DNA from 2 places in the Peribacillus sp. NPDC097198 genome. Region 1 is predicted to be linked to the other one. Evidence: a T-box and tRNA genes for the amino acid it is inferred to sense, from the RefSeq annotation. Region 1 holds a T-box; the other holds one or more tRNA genes.
The links. The T-box of region 1 lies ahead of pheS (phenylalanine--tRNA ligase subunit alpha). A T-box ahead of a tRNA ligase gene usually reads a tRNA of that ligase, here a tRNA-Phe.
Positions count from the first base shown of each region.

Region 2: it has a tRNA-Phe gene. The T-box ahead of pheS (phenylalanine--tRNA ligase subunit alpha) is inferred to sense a tRNA for this amino acid. The anticodon was not compared.

Region 1 is NZ_JBIWDO010000007.1:280-15,175, reverse strand. It holds gene ACIQXQ_RS13525 (AMP-binding protein) at 1-854, opposite strand, end outside; gene ACIQXQ_RS13520 (GNAT family N-acetyltransferase) at 1,053-1,805, opposite strand; gene ACIQXQ_RS13515 (DUF350 domain-containing protein) at 2,001-2,408, opposite strand; gene ACIQXQ_RS13510 (endonuclease MutS2) at 2,474-4,828, opposite strand; gene polX (DNA polymerase/3'-5' exonuclease PolX) at 4,861-6,579, opposite strand; gene ACIQXQ_RS13500 (CvpA family protein) at 6,793-7,326, opposite strand; gene zapA (cell division protein ZapA) at 7,331-7,591, opposite strand; gene rnhC (ribonuclease HIII) at 7,765-8,724, shown strand; gene ACIQXQ_RS13485 (TOBE domain-containing protein) at 8,841-9,044, shown strand; gene pheT (phenylalanine--tRNA ligase subunit beta) at 9,204-11,618, opposite strand; gene pheS (phenylalanine--tRNA ligase subunit alpha) at 11,647-12,687, opposite strand; T-box leader at 12,748-12,990, opposite strand; gene ACIQXQ_RS13470 (TrmH family RNA methyltransferase) at 13,035-13,793, opposite strand; gene sspI (small acid-soluble spore protein SspI) at 13,917-14,126, shown strand; gene ACIQXQ_RS13460 (general stress protein) at 14,156-14,896, opposite strand, start outside.
Region 2 is NZ_JBIWDO010000005.1:354-15,249, reverse strand. It holds gene ACIQXQ_RS10045 (response regulator) at 1-28, shown strand, start outside; gene ACIQXQ_RS10040 (hypothetical protein) at 73-219, opposite strand; gene menC (o-succinylbenzoate synthase) at 593-1,696, opposite strand; gene ACIQXQ_RS10030 (o-succinylbenzoate--CoA ligase) at 1,693-3,174, opposite strand; gene menB (1,4-dihydroxy-2-naphthoyl-CoA synthase) at 3,276-4,094, opposite strand; gene menH (2-succinyl-6-hydroxy-2,4-cyclohexadiene-1-carboxylate synthase) at 4,107-4,916, opposite strand; gene menD (2-succinyl-5-enolpyruvyl-6-hydroxy-3-cyclohexene-1-carboxylic-acid synthase) at 4,913-6,664, opposite strand; gene ACIQXQ_RS10010 (isochorismate synthase) at 6,657-8,066, opposite strand; gene ACIQXQ_RS10005 (1,4-dihydroxy-2-naphthoate polyprenyltransferase) at 8,365-9,288, shown strand; gene ACIQXQ_RS10000 (TraR/DksA C4-type zinc finger protein) at 9,427-10,197, shown strand; gene hxlR (transcriptional activator HxlR) at 10,283-10,648, opposite strand; gene hxlA (3-hexulose-6-phosphate synthase) at 10,857-11,489, shown strand; gene hxlB (6-phospho-3-hexuloisomerase) at 11,498-12,055, shown strand; gene ACIQXQ_RS09980 (ABC transporter permease subunit) at 12,496-12,705, shown strand; tRNA gene ACIQXQ_RS09975 (tRNA-Glu) at 12,897-12,968, opposite strand; tRNA gene ACIQXQ_RS09970 (tRNA-Ser) at 12,972-13,062, opposite strand; tRNA gene ACIQXQ_RS09965 (tRNA-Asn) at 13,064-13,138, opposite strand; tRNA gene ACIQXQ_RS09960 (tRNA-Ile) at 13,150-13,226, opposite strand; tRNA gene ACIQXQ_RS09955 (tRNA-Gly) at 13,231-13,304, opposite strand; tRNA gene ACIQXQ_RS09950 (tRNA-His) at 13,309-13,384, opposite strand; tRNA gene ACIQXQ_RS09945 (tRNA-Phe) at 13,403-13,478, opposite strand; tRNA gene ACIQXQ_RS09940 (tRNA-Asp) at 13,486-13,561, opposite strand; tRNA gene ACIQXQ_RS09935 (tRNA-Met) at 13,568-13,641, opposite strand; tRNA gene ACIQXQ_RS09930 (tRNA-Ser) at 13,746-13,838, opposite strand; tRNA gene ACIQXQ_RS09925 (tRNA-Ile) at 13,861-13,937, opposite strand; tRNA gene ACIQXQ_RS09920 (tRNA-Met) at 13,948-14,024, opposite strand; tRNA gene ACIQXQ_RS09915 (tRNA-Ala) at 14,056-14,131, opposite strand; tRNA gene ACIQXQ_RS09910 (tRNA-Pro) at 14,150-14,226, opposite strand; tRNA gene ACIQXQ_RS09905 (tRNA-Arg) at 14,238-14,314, opposite strand; tRNA gene ACIQXQ_RS09900 (tRNA-Leu) at 14,324-14,412, opposite strand; tRNA gene ACIQXQ_RS09895 (tRNA-Gly) at 14,425-14,499, opposite strand; tRNA gene ACIQXQ_RS09890 (tRNA-Leu) at 14,508-14,589, opposite strand; tRNA gene ACIQXQ_RS09885 (tRNA-Lys) at 14,602-14,674, opposite strand; tRNA gene ACIQXQ_RS09880 (tRNA-Thr) at 14,696-14,771, opposite strand; tRNA gene ACIQXQ_RS09875 (tRNA-Val) at 14,787-14,862, opposite strand; rRNA gene rrf (5S ribosomal RNA) at 14,873-14,896, opposite strand, start outside.

The DNA of each region.
Region 1 (14,896 bases):
TCAAACTTCGGCATGATGATCATCGTATTTCCTTCCATAACGGAAAGAATCAAAACAGTCGTCAATCCGTACACATGAAAGAATGGTAGGATAGCCAGAATCCGCTCTTCGCCTCGTTTACATCTATAAAGCCAAGCATTGCACATTTTCGTATTCGCAAGTACATTCTTGTGGGTAAGCATGACACCTTTAGGGAAACCGGTTGTCCCCCCGGTATATTGCAAGAGCGCCAAGTCATTCTCCACATCGATTGGCTCTGCTATTTCTTCTGACATTTTCCGCTTCATGATTTCCGTGAATAAATGATGATTTCCTTCATGCTCCACTTTGACCACTATGCCATATTCCTTCTTTTGAATGAACGGATAGATAAGATTCTTCGGGAAAGGCAAGTACTCCTTGATAGCGGTTACAATAATATGTTCGATTTCCGTACTCCGGGCGACTGCGGTGACACGAGGAAATAATATGTCCATCGCTATGATGATCTTCGCTCCAGAATCCTTCATTTGATGTTCTAATTCACGTTCCGTATAGGTAGGATTCGTTTGGACGACCACTCCACCAGCCATCAAAATTCCAAAAAAGCTGATGACTCCCTGTGGGCAGTTAGGAAGCATGACCGCAACACGCTCTCCCTTTTGGAGACCGATGCTCTTTAAGTAGGATGCAAACTTCGTAGCAGATTCATAAACTTCTTTGAAGGTTAATTCCTTTCCCTGGAAATGTATGGACACCTTATCTGGAAATTCATCTGCAGCCTCCTTCAATAATGAATAAAGAGGTTTATCATCGTAGGTTAAAACGGTTGGTATTTGTTCCGGATACATGGCTTGCCATGGCTTATTGCTCATTTGCCCCCTCCTTCTGAATATTCTTAATACTCATACTCATTATAATACAACCGGTATTTTCTTACAATTACTGTATTCAGAAAAAATAAGCATAAAGGAGGATAACCGGTTGAAGAGGATTTAACTCCTTCATATTAAAAATATTCATGAGGGGATTTTCGATTCAATTAACATTTGGGATTAGGCATGACTCCTCGTTCAGTTTCTAACTCTAAACCAATATCGATAGAGTTCTTTAAAACCTAATGTTGCATAAAGATTCCGTGCAGGTTCATTCGTTAACACCACTTGGAGATAGGCGTTATTCGCTCCATTCTCCTTTCCCCAATACAGGAGATTTGTAACGAGTTTCGTTCCATAGCCCCGGTTTCGGTAGGCCTCCTCGGTGGCGATATTAAATAGACCTAGGTATTCATCCTCCAGAACACCGAGTCCACATGCTAGCGTTTTCTCCTTTTCATCCGTCAAAAAGATAAAACAGGTAGTTGGAATGATTTGTTCCAGCACCTTCCTGAAAATGGGCTGATTTCTTTTGTGTATGTTATTTAATCTACAAAAATCTGCAAACCGCGCTTCTGGCATCTCGTTATATATGAGCACATTGGTTCCACTCGGTACTTCCATATGTGCTAATGTCAAGGCTTGCACACTGGTCCTACTTTCGATACTATAATTCAAGGCTTCAAGGGTATCGTCTAAATCGTCCGGACTAGCCAGTGGAGTGATTTTATAAGACACCTGGATGTTCCGTTCCAAGAAAGCTTTTTCACTACATTCTATTTTTCTATTCACATCTTCATAAGAAGGATAAAGGGGATTTACCGAATTTGCCCTTTTGGTATACCCATCGGCAAAGCGTAAAACCCACCCATCACACAACTGCGTTTGCAATGCCGGCAAAGCGTTCATTGATAGCTCTTCAATTTTCCTTATCAGTTTAGGCTGAACCATTATTTCTTCCTCCATGTACTAGGCTTCGTAAATAATTATATAAAAAAAGAACCCAAATAAAGAAGCGACGCAACGGCCGCTTCTTTTCAGGTCAAGAATACCATATAGATGATTCCGAGCAGAAAAAAAATTCCGCAACAAATAATTAAAACTTTTGCAAGCTTCTCCACAGTTTTCTCCCTCTCATGCAGGACATTAAGATATTCCAGCGCCGATGACAAAGGATAGGGCGATTGAAATGATCATCGCAAGAAATCCCACTGCCCGATTATCTTTTTGTATCTCTTCATCTATTTTAAATCCCGGGGTCATAAATTCAAAAATAAAATAACCGATGAGTAGCAGGATAAAACCGTATACACCCCAGCCTATCATTGTAAGTAGCGAGTTCTGATGGAGAATGGACTGTTGGAACACATAGGCGATTCCAAAAATCTTGCCCCCGGTGGCCATCGCGACAGATAAATTCCCCTGTTTGATTTCCTCCCAGTTTTTGTACTTGGTGACAAGTTCAAAAACGGCTAAAAAAACAATTATGCATAATATAACGACACTATATCTGGCTGCTATATACACATACTCATTTTCCCATATGTTCTCCATGAGACAACTCCCTAACGGTATTCGGCCATTCCTGCTAAGCAGCGTGCCTGAATGGCCACTTTCCTTTATTTAAATTCTACGACCGTCACACCAGTTCCGCCTTCTCCAGCTTCCCCGAAACGGATTTTCTTGACTGATCTGTGATTCTTCAAATATTCTTGGACCCCGGACCGGAGCGCACCCGTCCCCTTACCATGAATGATGGACACACGCGAATATCCTGCCAGCAATGCATCATCGACATACTTTTCGACTCTCGACAATGCACTTTCATATCGTTCCCCACGAAGGTCTAGCTCCAGGCTAACATGATAATCTCTTCCTTTGATCGTGGTTAACGGCTTCGTTTCTTTCGCCTTTGTCGTTTTAATGAATTCAAGGTCGGACTCTTTCACCTTCATTTTCATGATGCCGATTTGTACCTGCCATTCATTATTTGAGACTTTTTCAATCAGACTACCTTTTTGTCCAAAGCTTACAACCTTCACTTCATCTCCAGGTTTCAGAGTTTTATCCAAAGGCTTAGCTGCTTTTTTGGTTGACTTCTTCACTTTTGGCGCTGCTTCTTCCAGCCGTTTTTTCGCATCGATCAGTTCGTGCTCTTTTACATCGGCATGCTTTTCAAAACGGAGTTGGCGCAAGTCAGCAATGATCGCTTCCGCTTCTTTTTTCGCTTGTTCAACGATTGCCTCTGCTTCTTTGGCCGCTTTTTCACCCATCGCATCTCGTTCTTCATTATACTGTTCCATTTGCTTTTGAAGGTCCTTGTGCAGAATGTCGGCCTGTTTTAGAAGCTCGGCTGCTTCTAGTTCCTCTTCTTCTGCCTTCTTACGGCTATCTTCAAGAGAAGCTATCATATTCTCGACTTTATTCGTATCCTCGCCAATATGGCTACGGGCATTGCTAATGACGCTCTCTTCCAAACCAAGACGCTTGGAAATTTCAAATGCATTACTCCGACCAGGAACACCGATAAGGAGCTTATAGGTCGGGCTCAAAGTCTCGACGTTGAATTCGACGCTTGCATTAATGACGCCTTCACGGTCATACCCATAGGCTTTCAGCTCAGGATAGTGGGTGGTGGCAATCACACGCGCACCACGCTTGTAGACTTCATCCAATATGGAGATCGCCAGTGCGGCACCTTCTTGAGGATCGGTTCCCGCTCCAAGTTCGTCGAACAATACAAGGCTTTCATGGTCGACATTCTTTAATATATCGACAATATTGACCATATGGGAAGAGAACGTACTCAAGCTTTGTTCGATTGACTGTTCATCCCCGATATCTGCATAGATGGAGGAGAATACGGCCGTTTCAGAACCATCAAGAGCAGGGATTTGCAGACCTGCCTGGGCCATTAACGTACAAATGCCTATTGTTTTGAGTGTTACCGTCTTACCTCCTGTATTCGGTCCGGTGATGACAATCGTCGTAAAATCTTCTCCAAGGAAGATATCATTGGCAACGACTACATCCGCTGGAATAAGCGGGTGTTTCGCCTTGAATAGTTTCACGCGGCCTTCATTGTTCAAACGTGGTTTCGACCCTTTTATCGCTTTGGCGTATTTTGCCTTTGCAACAAGGAAATCCACATGGGCAAGCACCTTGACGTTATGGAATAGTTCTGGAGTGAACTCGCCTACTTTTTCGGAAATCTCGACCAAAATGCGTTCGATTTCCTGTGTTTCCTTTACACGTGTTTCCTGAAGGACATTATTCAATTGGACAATCACCTGTGGTTCAATGAACAGGGTTTGTCCTGATGAAGATTGGTCATGGATGATTCCACCATACACACTACGGTATTCCTGTTTTACAGGAATGACAAAGCGGTCATTTCGAATCGTAATGATGGCATCTGACAACATTTTCGTTGCATTCGAAGAACGAATCATGCTTTCGAGTTTTTCACGAACCCTGCTTTCATTCGTGCGAATCTGGTTACGAAGCGTGCGCAACTTATCACTTGCCGAATCCATCACTTCCCCATGTTCGCTAATAGCATAGGTAATTTCCTGTTGCAAATCAATCAGGGGATGAAGCGAATCGATAAACTCAGCCAATAGCGGAACTTCAATCTCCTGTTCCGCGATTTCTTCGAAAAATCGAGTCAGGATCCGACCAGCACGAATGGTGCTAGCCGTTTCCATCAATTCCATCGGGGATAACATGCCACCGATTTGCGCCCTTTTAGCCTGCAGGCGGATATCGAATATCCCTCCCAATGGAAGATTACCTTTTAACCGGACAATTTTAGCCGCCTCATCCGTTTCATCCTGCCATCTCGATACTTCCTCGAAGTCGGTGGAAGGCATTAATTGCTGTGCCTTCTCCTTCCCGATTGCAGACGAAGCATGGGAAACCAATTGTTCTCTAATTTTATCAAATTCCAATGTCTTTAAAGCTTTATTATGCATGGAGTTAAGACTCCTCCTCAGTGAGTAAATAATTAGTCATTTCTCTTTAAAAACGTCAATAAACCATCCGTATCCATCGCGTTAAGAACCGTTGTTTTTTTAATCCATCCTTTTTTAGCAGAAGATACGCCAACCGGCATATGTTCAAGCATATCAATACTATGGGCATCAGTATTGATCACAACCGTCACGCCCGCTTCTTGCGCTTTACGTAGATGAGGCGGAGCCAAGTCCAAACGGTTCGGGTTTGCATTCAACTCAAGTGCCGTATTCGTCTCGCGTGCCAGTTCAATTAGCATATCCATATCGACATCATATCCCGATCGTCTGCCGATGATTCTTCCTGTCGGATGGGCAATAATATCGACATGCGGGTTATTCAATGCCGTTTTTAATCGTTCCATGATCGTTTCCCGGGGCTGAGAAAAGCTCGAGTGGATGGAGGCGATGACCAAGTCCATCTCTGCCAGCAATTCATCATCGTAATCAAGGGTTCCATCTGGAAGGATATCCATTTCGATTCCTGATAGGACCGTAAAATCATCATATTTTTCATTAATGTCATGAATGATCTGTTTTTGTTCGCGCAACCGCTCTGCAGTCAAGCCATTCGCCACTTTCAAGTATTGTGAATGGTCAGTGATGGCCATATATTTATAGCCTTTGGCCCGACATGCTTCAACCATTTCTTCAATCGAATAAGCACCATCGCTCCAAGTGGTATGCATATGCAGGTCACCCTGAATATCTTCTACCGTTATAAGCGGTTCTCTTTCATTGTACTGTTCCACTTCCGTCCCATCTTCACGTAATTCGGGTGGAATGAGCGGGATGCCGAAATGATTGTAAAATTGCTCTTCTGTTTCGAAGGTCAGAATTTCTCCCGTTTCAGCTACCTCCACGCCATATTCACTTATCTTTTCTCCCCGTTCTTTAGCCAACTGGCGCATACGGACATTATGTTCCTTCGAACCGGTGAAATGGTGAAGAGTCGTGGTGAACTCTTTATCCTGCACGATCCGGAAATCGACAGAAATATCATATTCATAATCAAGGACGACCGAAACCTTTGTATCACCTGCGGCAATGACTTGCTTAATGCCAGGCAATGAAAGAAGCTGTTCCTTCACCTCTTCGGGGTGGTCCGTGGATATGATGAAATCAAGATCTTTAACCGTTTCCCTCATTCTTCGCATACTGCCGGCTCTTGATGAGCGCGTGATATGCTCCATATTGCCAATCGCCATCTCGATATCGTCAGCAATCGGTCTCATGAAAGCAAGTGGAAGACGGTCAGGCCTTGATCCAGCCTCGGCAATGGCTGATAAGATCTTTTCTTCTGTTTTTTTACCGAAACCGGTCAGAGCCGCGACACGCCCCTCCACACATGCCAGTTTAAGGTCATTCACATCATTAATATGTAATTCTTTGTGTAGCTTGGCGATTTTTTTACCGCCTAATCCCTGAAGTTGTAAAAGCGGTATCAAGCCCTTCGGCACCTGCTCCTGAAGCTCTTCAAGAACGGTCGACTTCCCTTCATTGATAAATTCTTCAATAACGGATGCCGTCCCTTTCCCGATGCCATTCAACGCCGTAAAGTCATCGATGGCCGTTAGACTCCGGTCATCGGTTTCCAATGCACCAGCCGCCTTGCGGAAAGCCGATACTTTAAACGGATTTTCTCCTTTAAGTTCCATGTATATGGCTATCTTTTCTAATAATTTTATAATATCTTTTTTATTGATTGTCATTTTTTTCACCACCAAAATTAGTAGGGAAACTCCCTTGGATACTTTCTTAAAGATACCTTTCTTAACGCCAAAGTACAAGCCGTTCGATTATTACTTATACGAATCAACGATTAGGTAATTCCAGGCTGATCCACAGAAAAGGGCCCGCCCTTCCAAAGATGACGGTTTACAACTTTGAAAGGTAATGGACCCCAATTTAATGCGCTTATGAATTTACTTATTAAACCAAAGGTCTTCCACCTGTTCGGATAGGAACGGAGTATGTTTCACGATTGATTCTGCCAGGAAGGAGCCGGTAAGCGGTTCCTGGATGGAATCCATTGGCAGCAAGGCACCTATGTATAATATAATAAACATGATAAGATAGACTTCGGCAAATCCCAATATCGCGCCTCCCCAACGATTCAACTGTTTTAGGATCGGCAGGTAGGTGATGAAATTGAGCATTGATCCAAGCATTTGCCAAAGAATCTTAGTGGCAAAGAACACGATGGCAAAGGCGATGGCATTGTAATAAGCCGTCTCAAGCCCAACCGATTCGAAAAACATATTAAGCGTCGAAGAATCACCTATGGAAGGGAATGGAATCCACATTTTCAAGTTGGGGGCAAGATCCCCATAGAAGACATAGGCAATAATGAAGGCTACGATAAAACCTGTCATATGAACCAGTTGTAAAATAAAGCCACGCTTCAAACCGATTAATACACCGATTAAAAGAATGGCCAGAATTGCTAAATCAAGCATGTACTCAGTCCTTCTCTCTCTTTAATTCCAGTTGAAGCTGGTCCAGTTCATCTTTTAATTTAATATATTCGTGAATCGTGTTCACTGCGGTCAGTACCGCAAGCTTACTCGTATCCAAATGTGGGTTTTTCATACTGATTTCTCTCATTTTCTCGTCGACCATCGAAGCAACTAGGCGCATATGACTCGCGCTTTCCGTACCGACGATTGTATATGGTTGTCCGTATATGTCAACTGTCGTTTTATTTCGTTTATCGTCTGACAAAATGATGCCTCCAATCTAAACAATCCTATTTCTATCATATCATGAACTTTTTCGTCATGAAAGAGAGTACATCGTCATTTCTCGCATAAAAATTGCAATAATTTGTCAGTTATAAATTCCTTTAGTATGAATGATCCCTTAATAAATCAAATTGAGCGAGGAGTCCATTAATTATGTCCCATGTTGTATTACTTACAAGTCCTGTCCAAATCCAAGCAATGAAAGTCCATTATATGAATAGCTCAGTTGCAAAGCTTCCACCTGGGAGTATATTTTCAGCCAAGCCCCCGCTCTGTACCGTAACCGGTTATAAATCCGGAAAGGTCCTGTTTCAGGGAAAAAATGCAGAATTGGAAGCTGCAAAATGGCAAAAGGATGCAGTAGCACCGAAGAAGAAGCCGGACTCTTCATCCACTTCCACAGTCAAAGTTCATCGTTATTTGCCGCCGGCCAACATTGCCACGATGTCGGTTATTGGTTCTGATGAAGTCGGGACCGGCGATTATTTTGGCCCCATCACCGTCGTTGCTGCCTATGCAAAAAAAGAACAGTTACTTTTATTGAAAGAACTTGGTGTTCAAGATTCAAAAAACCTGAAAGATCCACAAATCATCGAAATTGCTAAACAAATCAAGGATGTTGTCCCATTTAGCCTGTTGACGTGTGATAATCCGAAATACAATATGCTTCAGGCAAAAGGGATGTCTCAAGGAAAGATTAAAGCACTCCTCCATAACCAAGCCATCAAGCACCTTATTCAAAAAATACAGCCAGAGCAAGCGGAGGCGGTCCTGATAGACCAATTCGCCCAGCCAAATGTATTTTTCAATTATTTGAAAGGCCAGGAGCCCTTTCAGGCTAACGCTACCTATTTATGCACGAAAGCGGAAGGCATTCACCTTTCCGTTGCGGCCGCTTCGATTCTCGCTCGTTACGCATTTGTGAAACGCTTTGACCTATTGAGCGAAAAGGCCGGTTTTAGAATCCCCAAAGGAGCAGGCTTTGCCGTCGACGAGGCAGCGGCACGCTTAATCCATGAAAAAGGGATCGACGCCTTGAATGACTTTACGAAAACACATTTTGCCAATACGGAAAAAGCAAAAAAAATATATCACAAGAAATACGGGAAATGAGAACGGGAATTGGAAACGTAAATGCCTTTGGGCTTGCTTCTTATGATAGTAAGATGAATGTATTCAGAAGATCTTGTCGACTATAAGAAAGTACATATTATTAGGAGGCGGTCTTCATGCAATTATCAGCAAGAAACCAATTAAGTGGAAGAATCACTGAAGTTAAAACAGGACCTATTTCAACGGAAATAACCATGAGTATCAATGGTGTAGACATCGTATCCAGCATTACAACGGCTTCTGCAGAATCGATGGATCTAAAAGTGGATGATCAGGCGACAGCAATCATCAAAGCAAGTTCCATCATGATTGCAAAGTAACTGATACATATCCTAATAGAAGACTCTCACCCACCTTTCATTCTAGAGAAGTGAGTGAGAGTCTTCTTTTAAATTTGCATGCTATCAAACGAAGGCGTTACACCCAGAAAAACAGCCTCCTGAAATGCCAGGAGGCTGCCTTTTTTGATGCGATTTATCTTATCCTCGTAATTCTGCTCCGGCTTTTTCTTTAACCGCTGCAAGCACTTTTTCATGCGCTTTGGTGATATCCTCGTCCGTCAATGTACGTTCCGGATCGAAGTATTTCAATGAGAAAGCGATGGATTTCTTGCCTTCTTCCATTTTTTCGCCTTCGTATAAGTCAAAGATGTTGACTTCTTTCAATAACTTGCCACCCGCTTCCAAAATAATATTTTGGATGTCGCCGGCTTTCGCTGCTTGCTCGACTACTAACGCGATATCGCGTGTGGTCGATGGATAGCGTGGGATCGTTTGATATGCAATCGGCGCCACTTCCGCTTCAGCCATAGCTTTGAATGAAAGTTCGAAGATGTATGTTTCCTTTATATCCAAATCCTTCTGAACGGTTGGATGCACTTGGCCGATGAAGCCGATTACCTCACCATGCAACAGTACTTCCGCTGTCCGTCCTGGATGCATATCTTTGATTTCCGCTTGGCGATAGCTGATTTGATCAGTTAACCCCAGCGTATCGAAAATTGCTTCGATCACGCCTTTTGCTACATAGAAATCAACCGATTTCTTTTCGCCTTGCCAAGGTTGAGATTCCCATAGTCCTGTAATAACTCCAGCTACATGCTCCTTCTCTTCAGGAAGCTCTTGATTGTCTTTTTTGAAGAAGACAGAACCAATTTCATATAGAGCAAGTGAGTCAAGCTGGCGAGCATTATTATATTTCACGACTTCTAATAATTGTGGAACGATGCTTAAACGCAACTGGCTCCGTTCTTCACTCATCGGCATGGCCAAACGGATGGAATCACGGGCGTTCAATGCAAATTGAGCCGCTTTGTCCTCGCTTGTCAACGAATACGTAACCGCTTGATACAGTCCTGCTCCTTCAAGGGTACGGCGGACTTTACGACGTTTCATTTGATAATCCGTCAATTGGCCAGGAGTAGCGGCACCAACCGGCAATGTTGCTGGAATGTTGTCATATCCATAAAGACGGGCAGCTTCTTCCACTAAATCCGCTTCAATCGTAATATCTCCACGGCGTGTAGGAACGGTGATCGTGAACGTTTCATTGTCCAGAGCCACTCCAAATTGAAGACGTTTGAAGATGGATTCCACTTCAGCGACAGACATATCCGTGCCAAGAAGCGTATTGATTTTTTCAAGGGTAATGCTAATGACAGCTGGCTCCATTGTCAGTTCATCAACCTCTGCCGTTCCTTGTAGAATCGTTCCGCCTGCATATTGTGCAATCAATTGAGCTGCACGTTCTCCAGCTTCACGCACGCGAGCTGGATCGACGCCTTTTTCAAAACGGGCACTTGCTTCACTACGTAATCCATGATCTTTCGAAGCTTTACGTACAACTGTCCCGGAAAAATAAGCACTTTCGATAATGACGGTCGTTGTATCATTCTTCACTTCTGAGTTTGCCCCGCCCATTACTCCTGCAATCGCAACTGGCTCGGTGCCGTTCGTGATGACCAGATGATATGGCGATAATGTACGTTCCGTTTCATCCAAAGTAACGATCTTTTCTGCTTCGTTCGCTTTACGGATGACAATTTCCTTTGAACCCAAACGATCATAATCAAAGGCATGTAGTGGCTGACCATATTCAAGTAAAATGTAATTCGTAATATCGACCACATTGTTATGCGGACGAATGCCTGCTGACATAAGGCGGGTCTGCATCCAGAGTGGAGATGGACCTACTTTTACGTCCTTGATGATTTTAGCGATGTATAATGGATTATCTTCTTTTGCTTCCACTTTGATGTTGATATAATCAGTGGCTTTTTCCGTTGCTTCTTCTTTTTCGATGACTGGCCATTTCACGTCACGACCAAGAATGGCTCCGACTTCATAAGCAACACCCAGCATGCTTAAAGCATCTGATCGGTTTGGCGTTAAACCAAGTTCCAGCACTTCATCGCTTAAACCAAGTTCTTCTAGTGCATCTTTGCCAACTTCCACATCATTAGGGAATACAAAAATGCCTGTTGCATAATCTTTAGATACAATCTTGGATTCGAAACCTAATTCTTGAAGCGAGCAAATCATTCCGTGAGATTCTTCTCCGCGAAGCTTGGCTTTCTTGATTTTAAAGTTACCTGGAAGTACAGCGCCAACAGTCGCTACGGCTACTTTTTGGCCTTTATCCACGTTCGGGGCTCCACAGACGATTTGTACAGGGGCCTCCGCTCCAATATCAACCAGGCATTTATTCAGTTTATCGGCATTCGGATGCTGTTCGCGTTCTAGTACGTGTCCGATGACAATCCCTTTAAGCCCTTCACTTTTCTTTTCTACCCCTTCAACCTCAATGCCGCTCTTCGTGATTTTATCCGCAAGCTCACTTGCATTGATGCCGGAAAGGTCTACATATTCCTGCAACCATTTATATGATACAAACATGGTAGGTCCTCCTCTTTAAAATTAAAATTTATGCTTCATGATGATGGAATTGTTTTAAGAAACGAACATCGTTTGTATAGAAGTGACGGATATCATCCACGCCGTATTTTAGCATCGCGATCCGTTCTACACCGATTCCAAAAGCGAATCCGGAGTATTTCTTCGAATCGAATCCAGCCATTTCAAGGACATTCGGATGAACGATTCCTCCACCCAGCACTTCGATCCATCCTGTTTGTTTACATACATTACAACCTTTACCGCCACAGATTTTACATGAGATATCCACCTCTACTGATGGCTCCGTGAAAGGGAAGAAACTTGGACGAAGACGGATTTCCCGGTCTTGGCCGAATACTTTCTTAGCAAATACATCAAGTGTTCCTTTCAGGTCGCTCATGCTGATGTTTTCATCGATGACCAAGCCTTCAATTTGCTGGAATTGATGCGAGTGCGTTGCGTCATCATTATCACGACGATACACTTTACCTGGACAAATGATTTTAACCGGACCTTGGCCTTTATGTTTTTCCATCGTTCTTGCTTGTACTGGAGACGTGTGGGTACGCATCAAAATCTCATCCGTTATGTAGAATGAATCTTGCATATCACGTGCTGGATGGCTCTTCGGCAAGTTCAATGCCTCAAAGTTGTAATAGTCCGTTTCGACTTCAGGACCTTCAGCCACTGTGTATCCCATACCGATGAATAGGTCTTCAATTTCCTCGACGACCCGTGTTAACGGATGAAGATTTCCTTTCTTAACCGGACGGCCTGGTAATGTCACGTCAATCGTTTCTGTTGCAAGCTTCTTATTAATGGCAGCTGTTTCTAATGCCGCTTGTTTTTCCTCGATTTTCGACGCGATGGCTCCACGGACCTCATTAGCTAGCGCTCCGATTTTCGGACGTTCCTCAGCTGATAATTTCCCCATTCCGCGTAATACCTCTGTAATCGGCCCTTTTTTCCCTAAATAAGCAACACGGACTTCATTCAGTTCTTTTAGTTCGGAAGCTGCGGCAACTTTTTGCAACGCTTCTTCCTGCAGTTCTAGTAAACGTTCCTGCATCATGTCTTCCTCCTTTAGTTTTCCTTTTGTAAAAATGAACACAAAAAAACCCCACTCCCAGAAAGGGACGAGGTTTATGTATCGCGGTACCACCCTTATTAGTGCTATCTGCTAAAAAGCATGAAGCACTCACTCATAAAAAATAACGGCTCTTCACCGGAACATTTTTCAGACACTCTGTCTTCCCAATGCCAACTCGAAAGGTGAATTCCCTTAAGCAGTGCCATAAAAATGCTTTCAGTCACGGCATTTTTTCCCTGGTTATGGATGTCTTAAGTTACTACTCTTTGTCATTGTTGTTTTCATTATAAAATTCTGTTTCATTATATTATAAATGAACGGCCGTTTCAAATTGATTTTCTTAAATAGTACATTAAAATACCGGCCGCGATCCCGACATTCAGTGATTCACTTTTCCCGTAAATCGGAATATAAAGGTTTTTCGTCGTTTTCGCCAATAATTCCTTGGAAACTCCTTGGCCTTCATTACCGACGAGCAGTGCAAATCGCGAAGACCTTTCCACCTCTTCAAAGGGCGAGCCACCTTCTAAGGCCGTGCCATAAACCGGCATGCCTTGTTGCTTCAGTTGATCAATGATCTCGGAAAGATTCCCTTTAACCACCGGCATATGAAACAGGCTTCCCTGCGTGGAACGGACCACTTTCGGATTATACAAATCGGCACACCCTTCTCCTAGAATGACAGCATCGATTCCGGCTGCATCAGCTGTCCGGATCATCGTGCCGATATTGCCTGGATCTTGCACCGCATCGATCAACAGTAGTTTGTCCGGATTGATGGAAGACATGCTCATGGTTTTCTGTTCACAGACAGCGGCTATTCCTTGTGGGCTCTCCGTATCGCAAATCGCCTTCATGATGTCAGTTTTCACATAGATGACATCCGTGCCTTCGAGCGAAAAATGGGCCGGCATTTCTGTTTCTTCATTTACGATTACTTCCATGACGATTTCTGCCTTCAATGCTTCTTCAACAAGATGAAAACCTTCTACTAAATACGTACCGGTTTTATCCCGTTCTTTTTTGGTCAATAATTTTTTCCACTGCTTCACCTGAGGGTTTTTTACAGACTCAATATATTTCAAGGTAAACGCTCCTTTAATATTTCACGCTAATTATCCTATTATAACGTAATTCGTATACATATTGAATGCCTGTTTGTGAAATGCTAGTTATGTGAGTCATTATGTGTTAGAGGAGGAAAAATCATGAATTTAAATTTACGCAATGCCATTATTCAGAATGTATCCGGAAATACGCAAGAACAGCTAGAGGATACGATAGTCGATGCGATTCAAAATGGTGAGGAAAAAATGCTACCAGGTCTTGGCGTATTATTCGAGGTCATCTGGGAAAATTCATCCGAACAGGAAAAGCAGGAAATGATTACGGCTCTTGAATCTGGATTAAAAAAATAACAGCCATCATCGGCTGTTATTTTTTCGGCTTATAAGCGATCGGTGTTAATACGATTTTTAATGTATTTATCCGTTAAGTCAGGGTTCTCATCACTATCTTGAGGCACCTTTCCGTCACGGGGAGCGGTGTTTTGATTTAGTGTGTCACCTACATTCAGAGAATTTTTGGTATCAGCGGAAAAGGGATCCACATGGGGATCGCTCGCTATCGTTCCCTCATAATCCTCTGGTCTTGGTTTCTTATACTGCTCCGTGGAATTCGACTTCATCTCTTTCTCCTGTGCCCGTTTCGATCCCATCTCTTGATTATCATAGATGTTGGTTGAATTCCCATGAAGTTCTTCACCTTTACCTGGCTGTGCCTCTACTTCACTTGCTTGATAGGCATTCGCCGTCGTTTCAGGGAAAAGATTCGGATCCGGATTATTCACGATACCGGTTTTAAGTGGGTTATTCTCTTGGGAGGTAATATGATCTTCGGTCTCTATTGGGGTCTCGTCGTCAAGAAGAATCAAGAACTTCCCGGCTTCAACTTCATTTATATAAGCCGTGGCTTCACTATCGGCTAAACCCAGATTCCCTAAACGATTTCTGATATCACCGGATCCTTCATTCAAGAAGAAGTGTTTCACTTTTTCTACGAATGAATCATCATCCTGGTTCGTGATAATATCGACGTCCTCATTCTGGCTATTGTTCACAAAAGCCACATCTTCTTTTTTATTCGCGATTACGGTGATTTTCTCACTATCCCATCCTTTTAAATGAAG
Region 2 (14,896 bases), on a different contig from region 1:
CAATCGATACCGCCTTAACAAAGAATAGCCCATATGAAAAGGGACCGATTCATACCATGAAGACGGTTCCTTTCATGCTTCCTTCGTCCGGTCATAGATTCCCCATTTTCTTTTCAAAAGAAACAACTCGCACTCCGCTAATGCAGTGATTTCCTTAATGACAAAATCCGGCATCCCCCTTCTTAACAAAACCTCTGCAATAAGGTACGGCTTTTTCATATTCTTCCCCCCTCCCTTTCTCTAAAATGCTTTCGCTTTCTTACATTATACAAAATAATCCATAAAAGGAAAAATAGACAAAGCCCCATTTTTGGGTAAATGGGGCTTTTTTTGAATATAAATATTTTAATAAGGATTAATCATTCAATCGATAAACATTCCAAGTTTGCTATAAACTTTAATAGGGTGAGTGAAAATTCTTTAGCTTTGATGTTTTAATAAAAATGAGGAGGAAGGTAAAACCAGTTACGATTGTAATAGAGGCGCCGAATCGGAAACCGATCCAGTTCTCTCCTTTATCCATAGCAAAAAAAGCTGCCCCATGACAGCTTCATCTACTCACTATAATCTCCCCTATTGCATCGGGTTTACATTACTTATAAACGGCCCTAAAGCTTGTCAGTTCATCCAATCGCTTCTCACGGATGCCAAAACCGATTCCCGGTTTGTCCGGAACCTTAATGACACCATTTTTCACGATGACTTCCGGTTCGATGATGTCACTCTCCCAATAGCGGGACGAAGAGGAGATATCTCCTGGAATCGTGAATCCTTTTAACGTGGCCAGTGCAAGGTTATGGGCACGTGATATGCCGAACTCGATCATGCCACCACACCAAAGGGGAATATCCTGCTCCACACAAAGATCATGGATTTTGACCGCTTGGGACCAACCTCCGACCTTCGCCATTTTGATCGTGATCACTCCGCAGCTCTTTAGCATCAGCGCACTTTTCGCATCATGGTAGGAATTGATGCTTTCATCAAGGCAGATCGGTGTCCTCAGCTGCTTTTGCAAAATGGCATGTTCGACGATATCATCATGCCCAAGAGGCTGCTCGATCATCATAAGCTGAAAGTCATCCAGCTTTTGCAGGTGCGGGACATCCGAAAGCGAGTAGGCCGAATTCGCATCCACCATCAAGGGGATATCTGGATAGGCCCTCCGGATTTGCGTCAGGTATTCCGTATCATTTGCTGGATTGATCTTGATTTTATAGCGTCGATAGCCGACCGCCAAGCCTTCCTCTATTTGTCGGAGTGCATCCTCTATATGATCCGAGGCAACGACGACCCCAGCATCCACTTCGGTTCGTTCCCCCCCGAATAGCTTTCCGAGATAGATGCCCTCTTGCTTGGCATACAAATCCCAGATTGCCTGTTCCAAGGCCGACTTTGCCATGGCATTCCTTCTGATACCGCTCCAAAGGCCCGCAAGCTGATTGGGATGCGTCAAATCGAATGCCAAAGTCTTAGGAATCAGGAAGTCCTCCAACATATGAAAACAGGTTTTCACCGTTTCCTCGGTGTACCATGGACTCGAAAACGGCACTGCCTCCCCGTATCCAATAATCCCATCTTGATCTCGTGCTTCGACAACGATGACTTCCCGTTCCGTCACGGTTTCCAGATGGGTCGTGAATGGCCGCTTTAAAGGTGCCTTCACGAGCCTTAAAGTGATGGATGTCAACTTCATTTCTGATCCCCCCATCGCTTCTTCAGTTCCCTCCGCAGCAGCTTACTTGCACCATTGCGTGGCAGTTCTTCAAGAAATAATACGTTGCGGGGAATTTTATAAGCAGCTAGCCCCTCTCGGCAATGGGCCAACAGCTCAGCTTCGCTAACTTCCATGCCTTTATGCCTGACAACGAAAGCAAGCGGCACCTGCCCCCATTTTTCATGATCGATACCGGTGACACCCGCCTCAAAAACGGCTGGGTGCGTACTTAGAACGTTCTCAATCTCGGCTGGATAGACATTCTCCCCTCCAGAAATGATTAAGTCCGAACGCCGGTCAAGCACGTATAAAAACCCTTCTTCATCAAGGTAACCCAGATCCCCCGTGTAAAGCCAGCCCCCTGAAATCGCTTGCTCTGTCGCATCCAAACGATTGAGGTAGCCTTTCGTTACATTCGGACCCGATACAACAATCTCACCCGGTACACCCGGTCCGCATATCTTGCCGTCCTTCTCTATCCTTAGTTGGGAAGGGAACAAGGCCTTACCGGCAGACCCAACCTTTGTCATCGCATTTTCCGGGGCAAGTGTCACGATTTGCGAAGCTGTTTCCGTCATACCGTAGGACTGATAAACAGGGATTCCTTTTTCCCTGCAGGCTTCGAGCATATGTACAGGTGCAGGGCCTCCGCCTAGCAGTACACAGCGAAATGTTTCCGGATAACGCGCAGCCCCAAGATCATGCAGCATTCTATTCAACATCGCCGTCACAACCGATATCATCGTCACACCATTATTCAAGATGGCCCGGTTTGCCTCATGTTCATCGAATTTCTCGACCAACACGACTTTCATACCATAGATTACACTTTTCACCAGAATCGATAACCCGCTTATATGAAAAATCGGGACTGCACAATACCAGCTGTCCTCTTCCCTCAAGCCAAGGTTCAATACGGAGCCAATCGCGCTCCACCAGTGATTGCCGAACGATTGGATGACGCCTTTTGGATGGCCCGTCGTACCCGATGTATACATGATCGTCGCAGTATCTTCAAGATAGAAGTCATCGCGTATATCAGCGGTTCCTTGGGCAGGTAACTCTTCTTTTAAAAGAACCTCTACATCCGGAAGCAACGATTGGATCCCGGAAAGCTTTTCGATAAACCCTTCTTCTGAAATCAGCCTCATTGACTCGCTGTCCTTGATTTGCCAAGATAATTCCCTGACCGTCAGCTTATTATTGAGCACCACGATTTTCGCGCCCAAATAAAAGAGGGCATGAATCATGACGACGCTATCAATATGATTCCGAAGTAAAACCGCGCATGGTTCACCAGCCTTTATCCCACTAGCTGCCAATTTCCCCGCCATTTTTTCCGTCAACCTATGTAATTCAAGAAACGTATACGTGCTCCCTTCAAACTCGATCGCCGGACGGTCAGGTGATAAATGAGCACGGTTTTTCAGCCAATTCGGCAATTTCTCTTCAGTCATCCAAAGGCCCTCTCCTTTTCTTTTATATATAGAAAACAGCTCGACGAATAATTCCGCCAAGCTGTCCACTAATCAAACCACTCATTTTCTTACTTTTTTCATTAAGGGAAACGAGGGAATTGCCCGAAGTCTGGATCACGTTTTTCTTTGAACGCGTCGCGACCTTCTTTTGCTTCATCTGTTGTGTAATATAAAAGAGTTGCGTCTCCAGCAAGTTGTTGAAGTCCAGCAAGTCCATCTGTATCGGCGTTCATCGCTGCTTTTAAGAAACGAAGTGCTGTTGGGCTCTTCTCAAGCATTTCCTCACACCATTTAACAGTTTCAGCTTCTAATTGATCTAGAGGCACAACTGTGTTGACTAAGCCCATTTCCAATGCTTCTTGTGCATTGTATTGACGGCATAGGTACCAGATTTCACGCGCTTTCTTATGTCCAACGATGCGAGCTAGGTAACCTGAACCGTAACCGGCATCGAAGCTTCCCACATTCGGACCAGTTTGACCGAAGACCGCATTGTCAGCAGCGATTGTTAAGTCACAAACGACATTCAATACATTACCGCCGCCAATTGCCCAACCTGCAACCATCGCTACGACCGGTTTTGGAATCACACGGATCAAGCGTTGTAAATCAAGTACGTTCAGGCGTGGGATATTATCTTCCCCAACATATCCGCCATTCCCGCGTACCTTTTGGTCTCCACCTGAACAGAAGGCTTTTCCGCCTACACCTGTCAAAATGATAACACCGATGCTTGCATCATCACGCGCTCTTGCAAAAGCATCAATCATTTCTGCAGTCGTCTTTGGAGTGAATGCATTATGTACATGCGGACGGTTAATCGATACTTTCGCAATGCCATTATATTTTTCGTATAAAATTTCGTCATATTCACGAATTGTTTCCCATTGAATTGTCATCGTATTTCCTCCTTAATTTCGCTTTAAAAACCCATTTATTATTTTACCAAACTTTTGCCCATCTTCCACATGAATTGCATGCCCGACGTCATTAATTTTTTTCCATTCGACATTTTCCAATCGACTTTGCATCATTTCAGCGATATGGCAGAATTTTTCATCCAAATCACCCGTCACAAGCAACACGGGAAAATCCAGGGTCTCAAGATTTTCCCAATAGGATGGTTGGCTTCCTGTCCCCATGCCGAGCAAGCTGTTCGACAGCCCGATCGGTGTATTTGCGAGCCGTTGCTGTCGAATGGCAGTTTGTATATCTGTGGACAACCTTTTTTGGGTTTCAAACAACGGGATGTTTTCCCACTGTTCGACAAACGCTTCCATGCCGTGTTCAAGGATTCGCTTGGCAAGCTTCGCATCGTTGCCCCTGCGGTGTTCTCGCTCCTCTTCTGTCCTTAGACCCGGAGAGGAGCTTTCCAGCATCAATGTATGAACATACTCTGGATACAAGCAAGAGAACGCCAATGCTAATCTGCCACCCATCGAGTAACCAAGGATATGGGCTTTTCGCAGCTTCAATGTCTCTAGAATAAGCTTCAAATCCTTTGCTACTTGCTCCATCCCATACCGCTGGAAATCATCAGGCGCCATCGTTTCCCCATGGCCGATGATATCAACCATGATCAAAGAATAGCGGTCCTGCAACATGGGAACAAGAAAGTCCCATGTATCCCGGTTCCCGGTGAACCCATGTAGACATACTATAGGTTCACCATTTCCCGCTATTTCAACAGCATATGTGACATCTCCACTGACAATTTTCATGAAATTTCCCCATCAAGCACCCGATTTATTTCCTGGGAAACAAAACTCCACAAATTTCGATGGGTTTGCATATTGGATTCCCGCTCTGTAGGCACTTCAATGATTTTCAATCCAGGTATTTCAAAGGAATCCGTGAACACTTGTTTTAATTCATCCCAATTCCGCACCTTGTTATATTTCCCTCCATAAAGCAAAGCAGCATGGGAGAAATCAAGTCCGTGCGGCGTTCCGAATAACGTTTCGAAATGTTCCTTTTCTTTCGCCTGTGGAAGGAAGGAGAAGATCCCTCCGCCATCATTGTTGATCAACAGGACCGTGATGTTCTGCTTTTGCAGTTTGGCTGCAAGCAATCCGTTCATATCATGGAAAAAGCTTAAATCACCTATGGCCAGCACCGTATTTTCGGTAACCGTGCTCACCCCGATTGCCGTGGAAACGACACCATCAATTCCGTTTGCCCCACGGTTCGCCATCGTCTTGATGCTTTTCTCGTTGTTTAAAAAGAACGTATCCAAATCCCGGATAGGCATACTGTTCCCGACGAATATGGTCGAACCTACCGGCATCATGTCCTGGAGTAAGGAAAAGAGCTTTCCTTCACTCAACTCCGATTCATCCTGGATGGAAGATAAGGCATTCTTCGTCGCTCCATTGATGGATTGCCACAAACCAAGCCAGTCTCTGTCTGTTGCTTCAGGTAATTTTTCACCGATGCGATGACAAAAGTCGACTTCATCACAATAGATCATGCTCGTGGCCAATCCAGCCGGTTCACGCCATCCTGCACCACCATCGATGACCAATGTCAAAGCCTGCTTCTGTTTTTTCAAGAATAAAAGCAGGGGCTTCGAAACTGGCATCGAGCCGAATCGAAGCACGACATCCGGTTGGAATGCAGCCTTGGCAGCTTCATCACGCAAAAATGTATCATAAGCCTCAATGATGGCGTCTTTGTCGTGTGTGCCGCTCCGTAACTGAGAAAGCGGGTCAGCCAGTATCGGGAACCCAAGCTTGTCTGCTAATGTGATGATGGCATCCTTCATCTCTGGGTTCCTAAGTTCCCCACACACGATGATGCCTTGTTTTGCTTTTGACAAAGTAGAGGTCAATCCGTCTAATTGTGCGGCCGTTAGTGAGCGTATCCCACTATCGATCATCACAGTCGGCGTTTCCTTACTTTGCCTATATTCCTTGGCTTGTTTTAAATCTGGAATGAGTGGCTCACGTAAAGGGAAGTTCAAGTGGACAGGTCCTGAAGGTTCCATGGATGCCGTCGCTACCGCTCTCGCCCCAATGGTCCTCGCATACCGGATCATTTCATCACTGCTCTCCGGAAGCGCCATCTCGACAAACCACTTCACTTGCTTTCCATATAAATTGATTTGGTCGATGGCCTGTGGAGCTCCGACATCTCGCAGTTCATGGGGGCGATCAGCTGTCAGGACAACTAGGGGCACCCTTGAATAGAAAGCCTCAATGACGGCAGGATGAAAGTTCGCCGCAGCCGTTCCGGACGTACAAAGAAGTCCGACTGGTTCTTTTAATGCCTTAGCCAATCCAAGAGCAAAAAAAGACGCCGAACGCTCATCGACATTAATATGTACCTGAATATCAGGATGTTCCACCATCAATAAAGCAAGAGGTGTAGAACGTGAACCAGGGCTCACGACCACATGCTTCATTCGATTTTGTGCCAGCTCATCGACAAATGAAGCAGCATAGGCTGTCAATGCATCTCGGTCATTCATTCATTTTTCCTCCTAAAGCACTTAACATCGGGTTGAATTTAATCCCCGTTTCCTGGAATTCACTTTCCGGTGTTGAATCTTCTACCACGCCACATCCTGCAAAAAGCGATGCCTCATTGTCCTGTAATAGTGCGGAACGGATTCCAACCGCGAATTCACCGTTCCCCTTCGAATCCACCCAGCCGAGTGGTCCCGCATAAAAGCCTCGTTCCAGACCTTCTATTTCCCGAATGCGTGTGACAGCTTTCTCTTTTGGAAGCCCACCCAATGCCGGCGTTGGATGGAGGTTCTCGACACACTCGAAAATAGTCGTATCCGCTTTACACGTTCCTTTCACCGGTGTAAACAAATGCTGTATATGACGGTTCTTCATCAACTTCGGTCCTGATGGAATGATGACCTCATCACATACGGCTTCAAAAGCGTTGGTAATCATCGAAACGACGTACTTGTGCTCTTGTAGATTCTTTTGATCCAAAAGAAGTTCATTACCTAGACGAGTATCCTCTTCTTCGCTTTTCCCCCGGCCCATTGATCCGGCAAGACAAGTTGAAAAGACTTCATTTCCCTGCTTTTTGATTAATCGCTCAGGAGTGGCCCCGACAAAACAGTCACCGCCTGCCTCTAAACAGAAAATATAGCTCATCGGCTGCTCGGCAAGCAGTTGCTCTAGAACCTGTTTCGAATCGATGGAGCGTTCAAACACAAGGCGCAATTCCCTTGCCAGAACGATCTTATCAAGATCCGTCGTCTTAATTTCCTCAACGGCCCGCGCAACGGTCTTCTTCCATGCCTCAGGTTCGACTTCCTTCTGCTCAACAAAGACATTGGCCGGTATTTCACCATCATCCAAGTTTTCGGTAAGGAATGCTTCCCTTTCGTTTATCATATCTATGAAGAGTTTTTCTGAATCATCCGGCGAACAAAGTAGGTTTGTCGTTAAGTAGGCCTCCCCCTCCACCATCGATAGCATGAAGGCAGGTATATAGAACAGATTGTCCCCAAATTGATTCCATAGGAACGAACTGTTGGTTTCATAATCAAAAGAAAAGCCCCCAAATAGCAAAGGGCCGGTCGCATCCACATCGGTCACTCCTGTTGTAACAGCAGTATTCTGCAGCTTGATCCAGCTCATTTCAACTTCTCTATAACGGTCGGCATTTGGTGCCGCCTGGATTTTCTTAACGTTGCCTAAACCAGTAATGGTTATATCTTTTGCGGGATCCTGCCAAAAGAAGCGTTCACCCTTATACCGTTCTCTTCCAGCTTGATAAAATGAAAGGGGGTTGTTGCACTCTATTTTCTTAATATGACTGAATAGAACTTGTTCATTCAAGTTCTTCGCCTTTTGTATGGCCATAGCCAGTCCCTGAAACCGTTCAGTTTCTTTCGAGATAGCCAAAAATATCCCCCCAAATCGTACATTTTAAAAGCTTTTTAACCTATTTAAAGATACACCTCCGTTTAACCTCATGTCAATAAAACCACCCTCGAACCGACAAATCATGCCTGCTTTTTTCCTTATTATATGATTCTTAGATAATGATGTAGCATCTCCTTCAATTTGGAAGTCCCGGCTCATCAAATCCCTTTGACACGCTCGAACACTTTTCCTACATTTTATAGGATATCCTTTTGTGAACAAATTCAATCTTTGTTATAATTTTAAGGTACTGATCATGATTTTGAGGAGAGAAATAATGCACACAGAATACGACGAGCTTCCCCTTAAACGAACCTGGAAAATCTGGTGGGAGTTAATTCGTCCACATACACTTACCGCAGCTTTTGTTCCCGTCCTGCTTGGAACCGTCCTTGCCTTGTTAGAGGATGGCGTAAATTGGTTATTGTTTGCGGCCATGATGATCGCAAGCATCCTTATTCAAGCTGCAACGAACTTATTTAATGAATACTATGATTTCAAAAGGGGCCTTGATACCGAAGAATCAGTCGGCATCGGTGGCGGTATCGTCCGTCATGGCATGACCCCGAAACTGATCATGACCTTGGCCCTTAGCATGTATGGAATCTCTCTTTTACTAGGAATCTATATTTGCGCCGCTTCATCTTGGTGGATTGCCGCTGTCGGTCTTGTTTGCATGCTGGTCGGCTACCTTTATACCGGAGGTCCGCTACCGATATCATACACACCATTCGGGGAACTTTTTTCCGGTCTATTCATGGGCTTCTTGATCATCTTGATCGCCTACTTCATCCAGACCGGTACAGTTTCTTCCTTGGCCATCCTGATTGCCGTACCAAGCGGTGTTCTTGTCGGGTTGATCAATCTATCGAATAACCTTCGGGACCATGACGGCGATAAGGCCCATGGCCGCAAAACGATGCCTGTCGTTATGGGAAGGAAAAATGCACTAACTTTCATGTCCGTCATGTTTGCATTCTGTTATGTGTGGGTTGTCGGACTGATTCTCTTGGGAGACGTAACACCTTGGATCCTGCTTTCTTTCCTAAGCATTCCGAAGGCCCTGACTGCCATCAAAGGCTTTGCAGGTAAAACGGAAGCCATCACAATGGTGCCAGCGATGAAAGCAACGGCACAAACGAATACGTTCTTCGGTTTACTGATGTTCATCGGTTTACTCATCCATTATTTCATTCAATAAACGCAAAGCTTTAAACCCCGTGCATGGTGCATGGGGTTTTTTCGTTGTTTCCCACCCCGCTGATTCGGGTACTTACTAATAACTACACAAAAAACAACGATGAAACCATAATCGTACTTATAAAAGGAGAGGAAACCAATGGCGACTGAAAAACAAATCCTGAAATTAAAAGAAGAACTGTTAAGTGAAAAAGAACAGCTTCAACAAAGAATCAAGAATGATGAGACTGTAACCAAACAGTCACAAACCGATTTCTCCGGAGAAATCTCTTCCTATGATAATCACCCCGCCGACTTAGGCACCGAGCTTTTCGACAAGGAAAGATATCAAGCCATCAATGAGCACGCGGAAGAGGAAATCGGAAAAATCGATCTTGCCCTAGAAGCCATTAAAGAAGGAACATACGGTGTTTGTAAGGAATGCGGCAAAGATATCCCATATGAACGGCTTGAAGTGGTTCCTTCCACCTTATATTGTATCGAGCATACACCAGAACAAAAAGTCCATGACGACGTGACCGATGAATATAGGCCAGCCGAGGAAGATATCCTGATCCCTTCTAAGGGAGATAACTTTGAGAACAGGCGCCATTCAGATACAGATGACGAAAATACGGTCAAAGAAGACAGTTTCGGTGAAGTCGCCCAATTCGGAACATCAGACACTCCGGCAGACTATCAGCATAATCGCACAAGCTATAACGAACTTTATGATACAGAAGACGATACCGAGACATTCCCTGAAGACTATGAAGGATATGCTGCCAATGATATAGAAGGGAAAAATCGTCAAGTCGTATCCAACGAGAACAAAGAAGAATACGAAGACATGCTCGATGACCGGAAGATTGATTCTAAAATGGGCGATATCCCTTACAAGAAGAAAGACAGCTATATAGATGAAAAATAAAAAAGTGCCAGACCTTGTACAGAACTTTGTACGGGGTCAGCACTTTTTTATTGCTATCCTTATAAGGCTTAAAAGAATTCTTTTTCTACTTGATACTCTCTTTACTATCTTCTTGCCCTCCAACGACATTCTCCATATAATTTTTACCCCAATTATACATCGAATCAAGAATCGGCATCAGGCTTTCTCCTTGTTCTGTCAGAGAGTATTCCACTTTGGGAGGTACGATTGGATAGACCTCGCGATGAACAATAAGATCTTCTTCCAGCTCTCGAAGCTGGTTAACCAGCATTCTTTGAGTGATGCCTGGCATAAGTGCCTTCAATTCACCAAAACGCTTGGTCCCCTGCTTGCCTAAGTGCCATAAAATAAGCATCTTCCATTTGCCCCCTATAACAGATAGGGTCAATTCCTTCTCACAATTGAATGTTTTATTCTCTAGCCTTGTCATCTGAATTACCTCCATATTTATAATCCCAAATCCCATAGTATACTTTTTAACACTATGTATAATAAAAGTGCGTACTAACAAAAATATTATACTTAGTATATGATACATTGTATAGCCAAGATGATTTTCTTGCTGTGCATTGAATGAACGTGAGAGGTACATACTTACTGTGCAACATACTAAAACATACTAGTGGGAGTGAAGGATAATGGAATTACAATTGGCATTGGACTTAGTAAACATTCAAGAAGGAATTGAATTGGTTAAACAGGTGGAAGAATATATAGATATCGTAGAAATCGGTACACCGGTCGTTATTAATGAAGGCCTTCGGGCTGTTAAAGAAATGAAAGAAGCTTTCCCTTCTTTAAAAGTATTAGCTGACCTTAAAATTATGGATGCAGCCGGTTACGAAGTGATGAAGGCATCTGAAGCTGGCGCTGATATCATCACGATTCTTGGTGCAGCTGAAGATATGTCCATCAAAGGGGCTGTAGAAGAAGCTAAAAAACAAGGCAAAAAAATCCTTGTTGATATGATCGCTGTGAAAGATCTTGAAACTCGTGCGAAAGAATTGGATGCATTTGGCGTCGACTATATCTGTGTGCACACTGGCTACGACCTTCAAGCTGTTGGAAAAAACTCTTTTGAAGACCTTCAAACGATTAAACGCGTTGTAAAGAATGCAAAAACGGCTATTGCAGGCGGCATAAAATTAGATACACTTCCGGAAGTCATTAAAGTACACCCTGACCTTATCATTGTTGGCGGAGGCATCACTGGACAAGATGATATTAAAGGGACAGCTGCCCAAATACAAGAATTAATTAAACAAGGCTAATATTTAACATGCAGACTTCACAATATATGGCTAAAATCATACAAGAGCTAAGTCGTTCAGTAGACTTAATAGCTGACGAAGAAGCTGAACAACTGGTTAATCGGATTCTTGAAGCAAAGAAAGTTTTTGTAGCAGGTGCAGGAAGATCCGGGCTGATGGGTAAATCCTTTGCCATGCGAATGATGCATATGGGGATAGGTGCATATGTATTAGGTGAAACCGTCACCCCCACCTTCGAAAAAGATGACCTTTTAATCCTTGGAACCGGTTCGGGAGAAACAAAAAGTTTGATTTCCATAGCGGAGAAAGCAACGAATATCGGTGGAACCATTGCGACCGTAACAATTTCCCCCGAATCGACCATTGGAAAATTGGCGGATTTCGCAATAAAGCTGCCTGGTTCACCTAAAGACCAGTCGGAAGGTGATTACCAAACAATCCAACCGATGGGCTCTCTATTTGAGCAAACTCTCTTACTTTTTTTCGATAGCGTCATTTTAAGGATAATGGATAAAAAGGGATTGGATACGAATAAAATGTATGGCCGACACGCAAATCTCGAGTAAAAAGTGAAATATAAAAAGACCGCAAGAAATTCTTCTGAATTTACTTGCGGTCTTTTTTTTGTAAAAGGATTACAGGCTCCTATATATTCTATAAATTAAGATACCGTCCAGTGACGGAAGACATATTATATGCCCATAATAAAAGGTCTCTTCCTTTATAGAGGGAAACATCAAACTTATAGAAAAAAGACTCCTACGATGTAGCTGACCACCCTATATAGGTTTGATTAGCTTCTTAAGTGTACTCATCTTTTGGGAGTTACTCTATCCATTTAGAGTAATCAATCCTATATTTTTAAGTTCTCCATTACAAATGGTACAGGTCGGGTATCAACTAGCTGTAAGTGGTGTACTTTTGGAAAATTTGGCATTCGCACTTAAGAATTTTTTCGTAGGATTCATTCTAGCTGCTTTCGTAGGGATAGGCGTCTGACTAATTACTGGATGGTACAAATTTCGGAGCTTCTCAGCTTCAAACTTTCCTTACGGTCGCTCTTCCAGGTTCTTTACCCCAAATTGTATCTGGATTACGTCTAGGAATCGGGCAGTCCTTAGTTGGTGTAATTGCTGCTGAAATGTTTGTTTCACTGGGGGGAATAGGCTATTTTGTTGCACAGCCTTCAGCGAACTTAACATTGATAGAGTATTAGTAGGAATAGGAGTGATCATTATGGTAGGAATGCACATTACGCAATCGGTTAAATAGATAGAATTAGCTTTATTAAACATCGGATTGATTAAATACATCTATAATAAGTAAATAGACTGCATCAACCTTGTCGCATCTCTTCAAGAAAAACAGTCATAAAAAAAGAAGCATACATAAGTATGCTTCTTTTTATGACCCGTACGGGAATCGAACCCGTGTTACCGCCGTGAAAGGGCGGTGTCTTAACCGCTTGACCAACGGGCCGAATGGCGGAGAAGGAGGGATTTGAACCCTCGCGCCGCTCGCGCGACCTACACCCTTAGCAGGGGCGCCTCTTCAGCCTCTTGAGTACTTCCCCATGGCTCCGCAGGTAGGACTCGAACCTACGACCGTTCGGTTAACAGCCGAATGCTCTACCACTGAGCTACTGCGGAACAATAAAATATGGTGGGCCTAAATGGACTCGAACCATCGACCTCACGCTTATCAGGCGTGCGCTCTAACCAGCTGAGCTATAGGCCCATATTGGAGCGGGTGAAGGGAATCGAACCCTCATCATCAGCTTGGAAGGCTGAGGTTTTACCACTAAACTACACCCGCGAAATGGGGCGACTGATGGGAATCGAACCCACGAATGCCTGAACCACAATCAGGTGCGTTAACCACTTCGCCACAATCGCCGTAATATGAAATTGTAATGGTGGCTCAGGACGGAATCGAACCGCCGACACAAGGATTTTCAGTCCTTTGCTCTACCGACTGAGCTACTGAGCCTAAAAAATGGCGGTCCCGACGGGAATCGAACCCGCGATCTCCTGCGTGACAGGCAGGCATGTTAACCGCTACACCACGGGACCTAATGATTGCGGGGACAGGATTTGAACCTGCGACCTTCGGGTTATGAGCCCGACGAGCTACCGGACTGCTCCACCCCGCGACGGTAATAATGAATCATTTTGCATCAAGTTTTCATGAATACTGTTTTTTTACTTCCTAATATGTAAGGTTGCTTTAAAACAACTTGTTGCTTTTTAAAAAAAATGGAGGAGGTAGAGGGATTCGAACCCCCGCGGGATTTGACTCCCCTGTCGGTTTTCAAGACCGATCCCTTCAGCCGAACTTGGGTATACCTCCGTGGCTAAGAAAAAAAATTCTATGGTGGACCTTGTAGGACTCGAACCTACGACCGGACGGTTATGAGCCGTCTGCTCTAACCAGCTGAGCTAAAGGTCCTTATATTTATTGGTAGCGGCGGAGGGGATCGAACCCCCGACCTCACGGGTATGAACCGTACGCTCTAGCCAGCTGAGCTACACCGCCAAAATAATATAAGTTTTCTTTTTTGAAAAAATGGTGGAGCCTAGCGGGATCGAACCGCTGACCTCCTGCGTGCAAGGCAGGCGCTCTCCCAGCTGAGCTAAGGCCCCATTTCATTAAAAATCACATGGTCGGGAAGACAGGATTCGAACCTGCGACCCCTTGGTCCCAAACCAAGTGCTCTACCAAGCTGAGCTACTTCCCGCAAAAAAAACATGGTGCGCCCGGCGGGAGTCGAACCTACAACCTTCTGATTCGTAGTCAGATGCTCTATCCAATTGAGCTACGGGCGCATATTAAGATGGTGCCGAGGACCGGAATCGAACCGGTACGGTAGTCACCTACCGCAGGATTTTAAGTCCTGTGCGTCTGCCAGTTCCGCCACCCCGGCACATACGAAAAGTGGAGCGGAAGACGGGATTCGAACCCGCGACCCCAACCTTGGCAAGGTTGTATTCTACCACTGAACTACTTCCGCATGAATGATGCGGGTGAAGGGACTTGAACCCCCACGCCTTGCGGCGCCAGATCCTAAGTCTGGTGCGTCTGCCAATTCCGCCACACCCGCATGAAAAAGTGATGAGCCATGAAGGATTCGAACCTTCGACCCTCTGATTAAAAGTCAGATGCTCTACCAACTGAGCTAATGGCTCATGCTTGTCTTACTATGAAAATGGTGCCGGCAAGAGGACTTGAACCCCCAACCTACTGATTACAAGTCAGTTGCTCTACCAGTTGAGCTACACCGGCAGGTGTAAAAAATAATGGTGGAGGATGACGGGATCGAACCGCCGACCCTCTGCTTGTAAGGCAGATGCTCTCCCAGCTGAGCTAATCCTCCATATTTATATGCTTGGCGGCGTCCTACTCTCACA